DNA from 3 places in the Marinobacter sp. bablab_jr008 genome. Region 3 is predicted to be linked to each of the others. Evidence: predicted binding sites of a transcription regulator. Region 3 holds the regulator's gene; each other region holds the start of a gene.
What was found. Region 3 encodes sigma-54, which starts transcription at its own class of promoters, with help from an activator protein. Its sites were predicted from a motif close to ANTGGCATNNANNTTGCTNT; they were not measured.
Positions count from the first base shown of each region.

Region 1: a site for sigma-54 is predicted at 2,299-2,318, ahead of flgB (flagellar basal body rod protein FlgB). Genes of this name have one in related genera too.
Region 2: a site for sigma-54 is predicted at 1,738-1,757, ahead of JIF53_RS14905 (PEP-CTERM sorting domain-containing protein). Genes of this name have one in related genera too.

Region 1 is NZ_JACDWW010000037.1:209,246-213,368, reverse strand. It holds gene JIF53_RS03095 (flagellar hook protein FlgE) at 1-622, opposite strand, end outside; gene JIF53_RS03090 (flagellar hook assembly protein FlgD) at 651-1,328, opposite strand; gene flgC (flagellar basal body rod protein FlgC) at 1,346-1,795, opposite strand; gene flgB (flagellar basal body rod protein FlgB) at 1,829-2,227, opposite strand; gene JIF53_RS03075 (nitroreductase) at 2,444-3,025, opposite strand; gene JIF53_RS03070 (adenylate/guanylate cyclase domain-containing protein) at 3,199-4,123, shown strand, end outside.
Region 2 is NZ_JACDWW010000073.1:161,015-165,137, reverse strand. It holds gene rpoD (RNA polymerase sigma factor RpoD) at 1-1,508, shown strand, start outside; tRNA gene JIF53_RS14910 (tRNA-Ile) at 1,569-1,645, shown strand; gene JIF53_RS14905 (PEP-CTERM sorting domain-containing protein) at 1,829-2,383, shown strand; gene aupA (alkane uptake protein AupA) at 2,682-4,019, shown strand; gene JIF53_RS14895 (Ig-like domain-containing protein) at 4,031-4,123, shown strand, end outside.
Region 3 is NZ_JACDWW010000059.1:108,287-112,409, forward strand. It holds gene lptA (lipopolysaccharide transport periplasmic protein LptA) at 1-553, shown strand, start outside; gene lptC (LPS export ABC transporter periplasmic protein LptC) at 1-3, shown strand, start outside; gene lptB (LPS export ABC transporter ATP-binding protein) at 531-1,256, shown strand; gene JIF53_RS09115 (RNA polymerase factor sigma-54) at 1,445-2,974, shown strand; gene hpf (ribosome hibernation promoting factor) at 3,048-3,356, shown strand; gene ptsN (PTS IIA-like nitrogen regulatory protein PtsN) at 3,445-3,915, shown strand; gene rapZ (RNase adapter RapZ) at 3,970-4,123, shown strand, end outside.

The sequences.
Region 1 (4,123 bases), on a different contig from region 3:
AGACCGTAAATGTACCCGTAGGGAATGCTGTAACTGGTGGATTATTAGGGTCGAGGTTAAAGCCATTATTGGTGTAGGCTGGACCCGCTATCTCACCCATAACCGACACTTGTCGCTCTAAAACCGACTCTCGTGAATCTAAATTGACATCTGTCTCCAGCAAGGTGGTTCGCTTGGGAGCCAGATTATCAGTTTCAATTTGTAGGTCACCACGGATACCAGACAAGTTGCCATCACCGTCAGCGACGTAGCCCTGAACCCGCATATTCTGGTTATTAACAACATAACCTTCTTTATCAATCCCGAACTGGCCAGCCCGGGAATAGCGGATTTCACCGCCGTTATTCAGAATAAAGAAGCCATCACCACTGATAGCCATATCCAGGCCGTTATCGGTGAAGCTGATATTGCCCTGACCGAATGACTGCTTTACGTCCTGCACCCGCACGCCGTCGCCAATCGGATTGGTACCGGCACTCAGGAAACCACTGGCGTACAAATCACCGAACTGTACCTTGCTACTTTTGAAGCCGACGGTACTGGCGTTGGCGATGTTGTTACCGGTGACATCCAGATCCACCGAAGCGGCGCGCAGACCACTCAAACCTGTGTTAAATGCCATGACTTATACCTCCTGGTCTGACACCGGATCAGTTGATTTGTTTGACTTCAGACAGCGGAATGGAGCCCATTCCGGCCAGATTCAGAGTAATGGAACCACCCTGCCCCAACGACACACTGTCGACATTGGCGCTCACCATGGTCGCCAACTGCTCCGATCCGGAGGGATAGGAGCCCTGCGCCACAATCGAGTAGGGGCCGGGCGGCAAAGGATTGCCGTTGCCGTCTTGCCCATCCCACTGGAACGACACCACACCAGCCTGGCTGCTGCCCATATCAATCTGGCGAACTAACTCACCGCTTTGATTCATGACCGACAGTCGCAGCCCACCCGTGGAAGCCGGCACCTGAATGGTGCCAGTTATCTCGCCTTCGCTACCCAGAATGCCCACACTGGAGGGTGCCAGAACGGTTTTGCCTACCATCGCCGAGGCCTGCAAGGCCTGGCTGGACCGGAACTGACCAACCACATCGTCGACACTGCCCGACAGATTCTGCATTTCTTCCAGTGAACTGAACTGGGCCAACTGGGCGATAAAATCGCCGTTGTCCTGCGGCTCCAGTGGGTTCTGATTCTTGAGCTGCGCCAGCATCAGCTCCATAAACGCGTCTTTACCCAGCTCGTTGCCACCAGGGGTCTTGCCCTCCTGGTTCAGTTGGTACTGGCTCAGCACGTCTGAGGCGGCTGCGGAATTCACTGCACTCATGGCTTAATCCTCACTTGTTACTGCTGACCCAGTGTCAGAATTCGCTGCATCATGGATTTGGCGGTGTTCATGACATCCACATTCATCTGAAAACTGCGGGACGACGACATCATGTCCGCCATTTCCTCAACCACGTTCACGTTGGGGTAATAAACGTACCCTTCCTCGTTCGCGGCAGGGTGATTCGGCTCATAGCGCATCTGCAGTTCTGCATCGCTCTCGACAATCCCCTCAACGCGAACACCTGCCCCGGCCCCCTCTTCGGAACCAATACCAAATCCCTGCTGATCAGGGTTCAGCATGGCCTGCTGAATAGCGGCAAACACCGGTTTGCGGGCACGGTACGTTGTATCCGTGCTCGAACTGGCGGTTTCTGCGTTGGCAATGTTAGACGCGGTGGTGTTGAGCCGCAGTGACTGTGCGGTCATGCCGGAACCGGCGATGTCGAAAATGTTACCCAGTGACATGACAATCTCCTTCAATCTCGTACGGACTGCGGCTTATTCGCCCTTCAGCGCCTTGGTCAGGCCGGAAAACCGACTACTCAGGAACTGGAAGCTGGCCTGGTAATCCATGGCGTTGCGCATGAAACGGGTCTGCTCGGCCTGCGCATCCACGGTATTGCCATCAATTGATGGCTGGTGCGGGGTACGGTACAGCAGCTCGCCGTCAGCGCCAGGGCTGGAGGTGTCCATATGGCCACTGTGGGTCGTGGTCATACCAAAGCCCGTCATGGAATCCTGCGCCTTCTGCATCATCGCCTGGAAATCCACGTCGCGGGCTTTGTAGCCCGGGGTGTCGGCATTTGCCAAGTTGTTCGCCAGCACTTCGGCCCGCTTGACCCGCGCCTGCAGCGCGTGCTCATGAATACCAAGCGCTTTGTCGAATGTAATAGCCATTACTGCCTCCAGATCTTTGCACCGACCAGGCTGAACCTGTGAACTTGCCGGTTTTGCGTTCTGAAGTGATTAAAGCAAGCAGAGTGCCAGAATTGAAAAAGCCCGCTGTAATGCGGGCTTCGAAGAGGGCTGTCTAATAAATGAGCGGCAAATTCCGGTTAAACGCAACGAGGGCGGCAACGGGTTTCCCCAGGCGGACTTGCCGCTGATCGAGGCTCAGACTTGCCAGGGGGAAGTGCGCCCTGGCGCGGCCCACCTTGAGACATACTCTTTGGTATCGGGCCGGGGCACCGATGGTTTCTCACTGGCAACGGTACCGGTATAGAGGAAACCGATAATGGACTCGCCCGGCAGCAGCCTAAGACCGTCATGCAGCGACGGATGATAAGCCACAGGCCCGGTTCGCCACATGGCGCCGTAGCCGGCATCATTCAGCGCCAGGGAGATAAAACTCATACCGGCCGCTGCCGACATTACCTGCTCCACCTCCGGCACCTTCGGATGATGACGGGGCGACGCAATACCGACAATAATCATGGGTGCACGAGCCGGAGCATTCCGGGCCTTCTCACGCTCCTTATCAGAAGCGTCCGGCGGGCAGCATTCAGCAAACAGGTCGCCCAGAGCTGCCAGGCCTTCCCCCTCTATCACGAGATAACGCCAGGGCCTCAACAACGCATGATCCGGGGCCCGGGCCGCGCACCGGAAGGCCTGATCAACCACAGACACCGGTGGTGCCGGTGCCTGCAAACGGGGCTCCGAAGCACGATCCAGAATAAAACGGGTTATCGAACTCATACAGTCTCGCTGTTGATTGGTTGCATGATTTTCGGTTGGGCCGGAAGCGGCCCCGATGAATTGTGAGTTCTACGTAATGCTGTTAATCTTTAGTCGTAGTTCAAACCAACAATTATAAAGAATCGGCAGCATACAATGAGCGACATACTTATCGGAAGGATCCGGTTCTGAAAATGATGAGCGCACCCGCTGAATTACGCAGCATAACCGGCAATACCGGCAAGCTGGGGCAAGGCGACATCTACGACCACACGGTGGCGATTCCACCGATGCCCGATTACAACGGTCGGATACTGGCCTACACCGCCACTGCCGCCATTATTGTCACGGGTGTCCTTCAGGATGTGTTTCCCCAATTGCTTCTCTGGATGGTGGCTGGCGCTCTGATCTGGCCACACCTCGCGCACGTGCTTACACGGCGAACCTTCCTGCGACGTTCAGCCCGGATTCGGCAAAAAATGCTGTTCCTCGACTGCATAATCGGAGGCAGCTTTATTGGCTTGATCGGATTGATCGCCATTCCGTCGGTATCGGTTGTCCTGATGCTGATGTTCAGCTGTCTGATCGTGGGCGGCGTCAGGCAATGGTTGTTCGGCACAGCGCTCATGTCTGCCGCCATGGCCGCCACAGTGGCGGCAACCGGCACCGCCGCCAATCTGGAAGCCCCCCTGCTCACCAGCATCGTCGCCATTTTGGCCACAGGCACGTACATCTGCGTTACCGCCTATTACTCACACCAGCAGGCCCGGGCCCTGCTGCTGGCAAAGACCCAGATTCAGAACCAGCGGGAACAGTCCATCGCCCTGTCCCACAAGCTCTCGAAATACCTGTCGCCTCAGGTCTGGCAGTCCATCTTTACCGGGGAACGGGATGTTCGGCTTGAAACCCAGCGCAAGAAACTGGCAGTGTTTTTCTCAGACATAAAAGGCTTTACTGAACTGTCGGAGGAGATGGAGCCGGAAGCCCTTACCGAGCTTCTGAATCACTACTTCAACGAAATGTCAGAGGTCGCCCTGAAATACGGCGGCACCATCGACAAGTTTGTCGGCGATTCCATCATGGTGTTCTTTGGCGATCCGACCAGTCGCGGCCAGAAAG
Region 2 (4,123 bases), on a different contig from region 3:
AAGGCGAGATCGTCATCGCCAAGCGCATCGAGGAAGGCATCCGCGACGTCATGGCCGCTGTAGCACATTTCCCGGGCACTGCCGGCACCGTGATTCAGGCCTACGACCGCATCATCGAGAATGAAGGTCGCATCAGCGACATCGTGACCGGCTTCCTCGACCCGGATGACGCCGAGCCGTTCATGGGTGAAGACACCAGCACCGAAGACACCTCTGCTGACGACAGCGATACCAGCAGCGATGACGACGATGACGACAGCACCAGCGAAGACGACAACGACAACGGGCCAGACCCGGAAGAAACCCGGCTGCGCTTCGAGCTGCTGAAAGAGAAGCTGGACGCTGCCGAGAAGGCCCTGGCCAAACACGGCCGTGGACACAAGAAAACCCAGGAAGCCCTGAACGAACTGGGCCAGGTTTTCGCCCCGTTCAAGCTGGCCAACAAGGCGTTTGACGAGCTGGTGAACGTCGTTCGTTCAACCAACGACCTGGTCCGCGAGAATGAGCGCGCCATCATGCAGATCTGTGTACGCGACTGCAAAATGCCGCGCAAAGACTTCATCAAATGGTTCCCGGGCAACGAAACTGATCTTGAGTGGGCCGGCGAAATTGCCGCCACCAAAAAGCCCTATGCGGCCGCTATCGGTGAGCGTGTGGACGAAATCGTTCGCCTGCAGAAGCGCATCCAGAACGTTCAGACCGAAGTGGATCTGGACGTAGCCGACATCAAGGAAATCAACCGCCGGGTGTCTATCGGTGAGGCGAAAGCCCGCCGCGCCAAAAAGGAAATGGTTGAGGCCAACCTGCGTCTGGTTATTTCCATCGCCAAGAAATACACCAACCGCGGCCTGCAGTTCCTGGATCTGATCCAGGAAGGCAACATTGGCCTGATGAAGGCGGTGGACAAGTTCGAGTACCGTCGTGGCTACAAGTTCTCCACCTACGCTACCTGGTGGATTCGCCAGGCCATCACCCGCTCCATCGCGGATCAGGCCCGCACGATCCGGATTCCGGTGCACATGATCGAGACGATCAACAAGCTCAACCGCATCTCCCGCCAGATGCTGCAGGAGATGGGCCGCGAGCCCACACCCGAGGAGCTGGGCGAGCGCATGGATATGCCGGAAGACAAGATCCGCAAGGTGCTGAAGATCGCCAAGGAGCCGATCTCCATGGAAACACCCATTGGTGACGACGAAGACAGCCATCTGGGCGATTTCATCGAAGATATCCAGGCTCTGTCGCCAGTGGATTCTGCCACCGCTGAAGGCCTGCGCGAAGCCACCCGCTCCGTGCTGGCCGGCCTGACCGCTCGGGAATCCAAAGTACTGCGCATGCGCTTTGGTATCGAGATGAACACCGACCACACTCTGGAAGAAGTCGGCAAGCAGTTCGACGTTACGCGGGAGCGTATCCGTCAGATCGAAGCCAAGGCCCTGCGCAAACTGCGGCACCCTTCCCGCTCCGATCACCTGCGCGGCTTCATTGACGACCAAGGCAACGGTTAATCCCCAAGACAGTAGCGGGCGCCACCCCTCGTGGGTATAATGGCGCCCGTTTTCTTTTCCGGGCCTATAGCTCAGTTGGTTAGAGCAGGGGACTCATAATCCCTTGGTCGCTGGTTCGAGTCCAGCTGGGCCCACCATCTCCCAAACTTCTGTCCAACTTATTTACACATACGCCTCCAACCTTCTCTTAAGCACTGCCCAAGCCTCTGTTTTAACGTCAAATAATCCTATTGGCACACACTGTGCTAAAAGTCAGACGTAAGTACAGATCGCGGCTTCGCCGCACTGCGTTCAGGGCTTGCCCTGAGAGAAGGTGAAAAATGAAACAGATTACAAAGCAGATAACACACGTTATTGCGGCTCTGGCATTAACCTGGTCTGCTGGGGCTATGGCCCTGATCCTTGGCCCCGCAGACGCCGACAAAACTGTCGACGTAGGCCCCCCAAATCCAGCGCTTGACGCCGGTGACGTTGCAGCCCTTTTTGGAACGTCCGACCTCACTTTGCTTTACAAGTCCAACTACGAAGGCCCGGAAGAAGGCTCCTACCAATCCTTCTACTCCACCAGTTTCACCGGAGACCCTAACAACGCGGTGATCAGCTGGGATGGCCCGGACTACATTGTGTGCCCTGAGTGCTATCTGGTTGTCAAAGACGGCAACGAGCCACAATACCTGTTCAACATCGGCAGCTGGAATGGCCAGGACGTACTGGATCTTCAGGGCTTTTATCCGAACAGAGGCGCCATTTCTCATGTAGCGATCTTTGGCAAGTCCGTTCCTGTACAGGTTCCTGAGCCAGGAACACTGGGCCTGCTGGGACTTGGCATTCTGGGCATGCTCACAATCAGAAGAAAGTTACAGAAACCTGCCTGAGTGTCGACATTCTTTACATGCCACTAAAGCTCCCTCGGGGAGCTTTTTTTGTGCCCGTTCACAAAACTGCAAACATTAAGTAACAGAAATACACAGAAGCCCACCTTTTAAGCTCATGAGTTTTCAGCCGTTTTAGACAATTCTTGAGGTACGTGGTTCTACCGACACCCTGTCGTGTCAAAAATGCCAACGTCCCGATCAGACAAGCCTCATACACTAAAACCTGAACAAGCGTACCAGTCCTGAAAGGAATCCCTCGGGACTGAGCACAAAAACAATGAGTGAACGGAGTGTATACATGGTTCTTTCCCCCCGATTCTCAGTACGGGCGGTATCCCTTGCCGTTGCAGCAGTTTCCGCCTCCCTGTCCATGCCCACCAGTGCCAGTATGGGCAACCTGGGCACCAGTTATGGTGTAATGCCGGTCGATGTGGCCACCGCCCAGTCCCTTTCGATGTTCAATGAGCAGGTTTCTGCCACCTACTACAATCCGGCAGCGCTGACGAAAGATCCTCGTGGCGAGCTTACGGCGGGTATCCTTCATTCTGAACAGGAGCTGCGCTCCGATAATCCCAACGCCAGCGGGGACATTGTCTCCGACTCCCCGAGCCAACACGTTTTGATCGGCATGAAGACCAACCTTGGGTCACTCACCCGGTTCGGGCACCCCATCTATCTCGGGTTTATTGCGGGCGTGGAAAAGTACGGTAAGGAGATGCTGGCTTTCAGCTCTGAAACCAGCGAGAGCGGACAGTTCCTTCAATACGGGAAAGAACCTTTGTTCCTTAACATCGGTGGTGCAACCCCGATCTGGCGCGGTATTTCCGCCGGTGCTTCGGTTCGGGTAACGCTCGAAGCGACCGCTAATCTTGATGCCGTCTCGACGCTGGGCGGCGAAACCAGCCGTGAGCGCCTTGCGGTCAATGCCGAGCCTTCTCTGAAGACGATTCTGGGCACGAACATCGATCTGGGCAGCACATTTTGTCCTGAATCTGACTGTTTCCTGAACGGATGGGAAACGGCGCTGACCTACCGGACGAAGTCATCGGCCTCAACCACAGTCGACTCCAACATCATCGTGACCCAGACCATCCCGGATCCCGGGCTCAGCCTGGCTGTGACAACCATCGACTCATTCCAGCCGGAAACGATTGCCATCGGCACACAATACTCCGGTGAGGGCTGGCGCATCGGCGGCAGTATCGAACAACAGAACTGGTCGGAACTGGAAGACGAATTCAGCGGCGACTCCATCAAGGATCAAGGTTCCGTGGCCTCCGGAAACCGGATCGGTTTCGACGACATCCTGATTCCCCGCCTTGGTGCGGAATATCAGTTGAACAAGAACTTCGCCCTTCGTGGCGGTGTTGCCTACGAAGAGTCTCCCCTTAAAACCACTCGTAATCCGGAGCTCAACTACCTGGATACCGACAAACTGGTGGTCGGCCTTGGTATCAGTGCCACTTACGACCGAACCCGCCTGCTCGCCTACCCGGTGCGGCTCGACCTGGGCTATCAGTACCAGCAACTGCAGGAGCGCGACTTCACCGTGGTGGACTACGACGGTGACGAAACCAGTGTCACTGCCGATGGTGATATCCACGTATTCAGCGGATCCATCACCCTGAAGTTCTGAGGAGGCTTGCCATGAAGTACAACAAGACCCTGGCACTGATTCCGGCCATTTTGCTGGCCGCCTGCGGCGGTGGCGACAAACAGTCCATTGACGAAAAACCCAGA
Region 3 (4,123 bases):
TAAACGATCTTTCTGCCGGCCAGTGATTCTGGCCATGGCATTGCTGGCCGGCCCTGTATCGGCATTCAATCTGGATTCAGACATCCCCATCAAGGTCAGTGCCGATTCTGCCCGCCTGGACGATAGCGCCGGTACGGCCGTTTACACCGGCGCTGTCGAACTGATCCAGGGCGAAACCCGGCTGGAAGCGGATCGGGTGGTACTTTACCGGAACCAACAAGGTGTCAGCCGGATTGAAGCCGCCGGCAACCCCGCCCATTACCGGCAACCTGGCCAGGAAGGCGAAGGCATGACCGATGCCAAGGCCCTGAACATCACCTGGTCTGGCGATGAAAACCTGGTCATTTTTGAAAGACAGGCCGTCATCGAACAGGGTGGCAACGTATTCCGGGGCGATGTCATCCACTACGACACCGTTCGCCGCGTTGTTACTGCGGAAGGCGGCACGCCATCCGACGGCGGCTCCGGCCGGGTGGAAATGGTGATTCAGCCTCGTAATTCAGCTCAATCCAGTGACGGGAAAGGTTCGGATGGCAGTTCTCAGGGCCAGTAATCTGGCAAAAAGCTACAAGCAGAAAAAAGTGGTGCTGGACGTTTCTCTGGAAATTCGCTCCGGCGAGATTGTCGGCCTGCTCGGCCCCAACGGCGCCGGCAAGACCACCTGCTTCTACATGATCGTGGGCCTGGTGCCTGCGGATCACGGCCGGATCACCATCGACACCCAGGACATCACCCCGCTGCCGATGCATGGCCGCGCCCGCAAGGGCATCGGCTACCTGCCCCAGGAAGCCTCCGTGTTCCGCAAACTGACCGTACGGGACAACATCATGGCCATCCTCGAAACCCGCAAAGGCATGAGCCGGGCGGAACGGGACGCCAAGCTGGAAGAGTTGCTGGAAGAGTTCCACATTACTCACATCCGGGACAGCGTGGGTATGGCACTATCCGGCGGCGAACGCCGCAGGGTTGAAATCGCCCGGGCGCTGGCCATGGAGCCTGCCTTTATTCTGCTGGACGAGCCCTTCGCGGGCGTAGACCCCATCTCAGTGAGTGACATCAAGCACATCATCCGGCACCTTCGGGACAAGGGCATCGGGGTCTTGATCACCGACCACAACGTTCGGGAAACCCTCGACATCTGCGAGAATGCCTACATCGTTTCCGGAGGCCACATCATTGCCTCCGGCAATGCCGAAGCCATTCTGGCAAACCAGCAGGTGAAAGAAGTATATCTGGGCGACGAGTTCCGGCTCTGACCTGATAAAACAGGGTTTATCCGAGGCCTGATTGTTTTGATGATCTGTAGCAAGTAAACTCGGCAAAAAACTTGCTTATACTGTCTACAGACAATGGCAAGTAACCAGCGTACAACATTTTTTTCGGCCTGTGCGCCGGCAAAGCAACAACCGGGATGCCCACGAGTTATGGATCTTGAGCCATGGTTATGAAAGCCTCATTACAGCTTAAGCTGGGCCAGAGTCTGACCATGACGCCCCAGCTGCAGCAGGCTATACGCCTGCTGCAGCTTTCTACCCTCGATCTCCAGCAGGAAATCCAGCAGGCGCTGGAATCAAACCCCATGCTGGAAACCTCCGAGGACGATGAGCACGCTGAAGGCGACGAACGCGAAGAGCACGAGCACAGCGAAGCTTCCGGCTCTGAGACCACCCAGGACGACAGCCACCAGGACGCGAGCCCGGACTGGGACGAAACCGAGAACGGCCCAGACTGGTCGTCCGAGAACGATATTCCGGACAACATTCCTGATGATCTGCCGGTTGATACCGCCTGGGATGACATCTACCAGTCTGCCCCGGCTCCGGCCAGCAAGGGCGAAGACGAGCACGAATCGGATTTCGAGACTCGTAATTCGCCCACCGAAACCCTGCAGGATCACCTCGAGTGGCAGCTGAACCTGACGCCCCTGAGCGAGCGGGATCAGGCCATTGCCCACGCGCTGCTGGATGCCGTGGATGAGCGCGGCTACCTGACGTCTGACATCGAGGACATTCACGCAGGGCTGCTGGACGAATCCGAAGAAGATCCGCTGGAACTGGACGAAGTGGAAGCGGTACTCCACCGCCTGCAACACTTCGACCCGCCCGGCGTGTTCGCTCGGGATCTCCAGGAATGCCTGCTGATTCAGCTCAACCAGCTGCCACCGGATACCCCCTGGCTGCGCCAGGCGAGACTGGTGGTTACCCAGTTCCTGCATCTGCTTGGCAACCGGGACTACGCACAGCTGTTGCGCCGCAGCCGGCTCAAGGAAGACCAGCTGAAACAGGTACTGGCCCTGATCACCAGCCTGAACCCTCGCCCTGGCGATGTCGTGGACCGGGCCGAACCGGATTACGTTATCCCGGACGTCATCGTACGCAAACACGAAGGCCGCTGGCGGGTTGAACTCAACCCGGAAATCGCTCCGCGTATCCGGGTGAATGCCAGCTACGCGTCACTGATCCGCCGGGCTGACAGCAGTGCCGATAACACCTACCTGCGCGACCAGCTGCAAGAAGCGAAATGGTTTATCAAGAGCCTGCAAAGCCGGAATGAAACCCTGCTGAAAGTGGCCACCCGCATCGTTGAACACCAGCAAGGGTTCCTCGATCAGGGCGAAGAAGCCATGAAGCCTCTGATCCTGTCTGACATTGCCCAGGCGGTGGAAATGCACGAGTCCACGATTTCCCGGGTTACCACCCAGAAGTACATGCACACGCCCCGCGGTATTTTTGAGCTGAAGTACTTTTTCTCCAGCCACGTCAGCACCGCCGAGGGCGGCGAATGCTCGTCTACAGCCATCCGGGCGATGATCAAGAAGCTGATTGCCGAGGAAACCCCGAAAAAGCCATTGAGCGATAGCAAAATTGCAGCCATGCTAGGGGAACAGGGAATCAACGTGGCGCGGCGTACCGTGGCCAAATACCGGGAGGCCATGCATATTCCTCCCTCGAACGAACGAAAACGCCTGGTTTAAACTTTCGCCGGTGCAAGATGCACTGGCACGCAAGCCGGCAAGCACGCCGGCAGTATGACAACAGGAGACGCCTATGCAACTCAACATTTCAGGCCATCACGTAGAACTGACTCCCGCTCTGAAGGATTACGTCAACACCAAGTTCGAGAAGCTGGAGCGTCACTTCGACCACATCAGTAACTGCCAGGTCACACTGGAGGTCGAGAAGGTGCGCCAGATGGCGGAAGCCACGCTGCACGTGATTGGTGGTGAGATTCACGCAAAGGCAGAAAATGAGGACATGTACGCCGCAATCGACGCTCTGGTCGACAAGCTGGACCGTCAGATCCTCAAGCACAAGGAAAAGAACGTAGACCGGATGCACGGTAACGGCGGTCGCTGAAGCGCGAACCTTACCGGGTGTTTCATGAAACGAGCTGCGGCGGGGCTAACCGGCCGCAGCCTTTTTTTTACGGACATGCAGTCGATCCATGAGCGAGCCATCCCTGACCATCGACAATATTCTTGCCCCTGAACTGACCCTGTGTAAGGTGCCGGCCTCAAGCAAGAAACGTGTGCTGGAGTTCATCGCTGAACGGATTCACTTTCAGGATGAAATCCTCAGCGACACCCAGATCTTCAACAATCTGGTCTCCCGCGAACGGCTGGGTAGCACCGGTATCGGCGAGGGTATTGCCATCCCCCACTGCCGACTGGAAGGCCTGGACCGGGTCATCGGCGTGCTGATGACTCTGGAGGAGCCGGTAGACTTTGATGCTATCGATAACCAGCCGGTAGATCTGGTGTTTGCACTGATCGTCCCCAAAGAAGCCACCAGTGAACACCTGGAGTTACTGAGCCAGCTGGCGGAGCGCTTCAATGACAGCACCTTCTGCGCCCGGCTGCGCCAGTGTGAAGATGCCGCGAGCCTTTACCAGCGTATGGCGGAGAGTAATCACTGAGATCAGCCTGATATCTGGACAGGCTGCCAGGCAGATTGAAGGAGAAACAGTCCCATGAAGCTGATTATCGTCAGTGGCCGATCCGGTTCCGGCAAGAGTACGGCTCTGCATGTGCTGGAAGACCTGGGATTCTACTGCATCGACAACCTGCCCATTGGTTTGCTGTTCCCGCTGACCCGGGAGGCGGCCACCCAGGAAGCACCGGGCC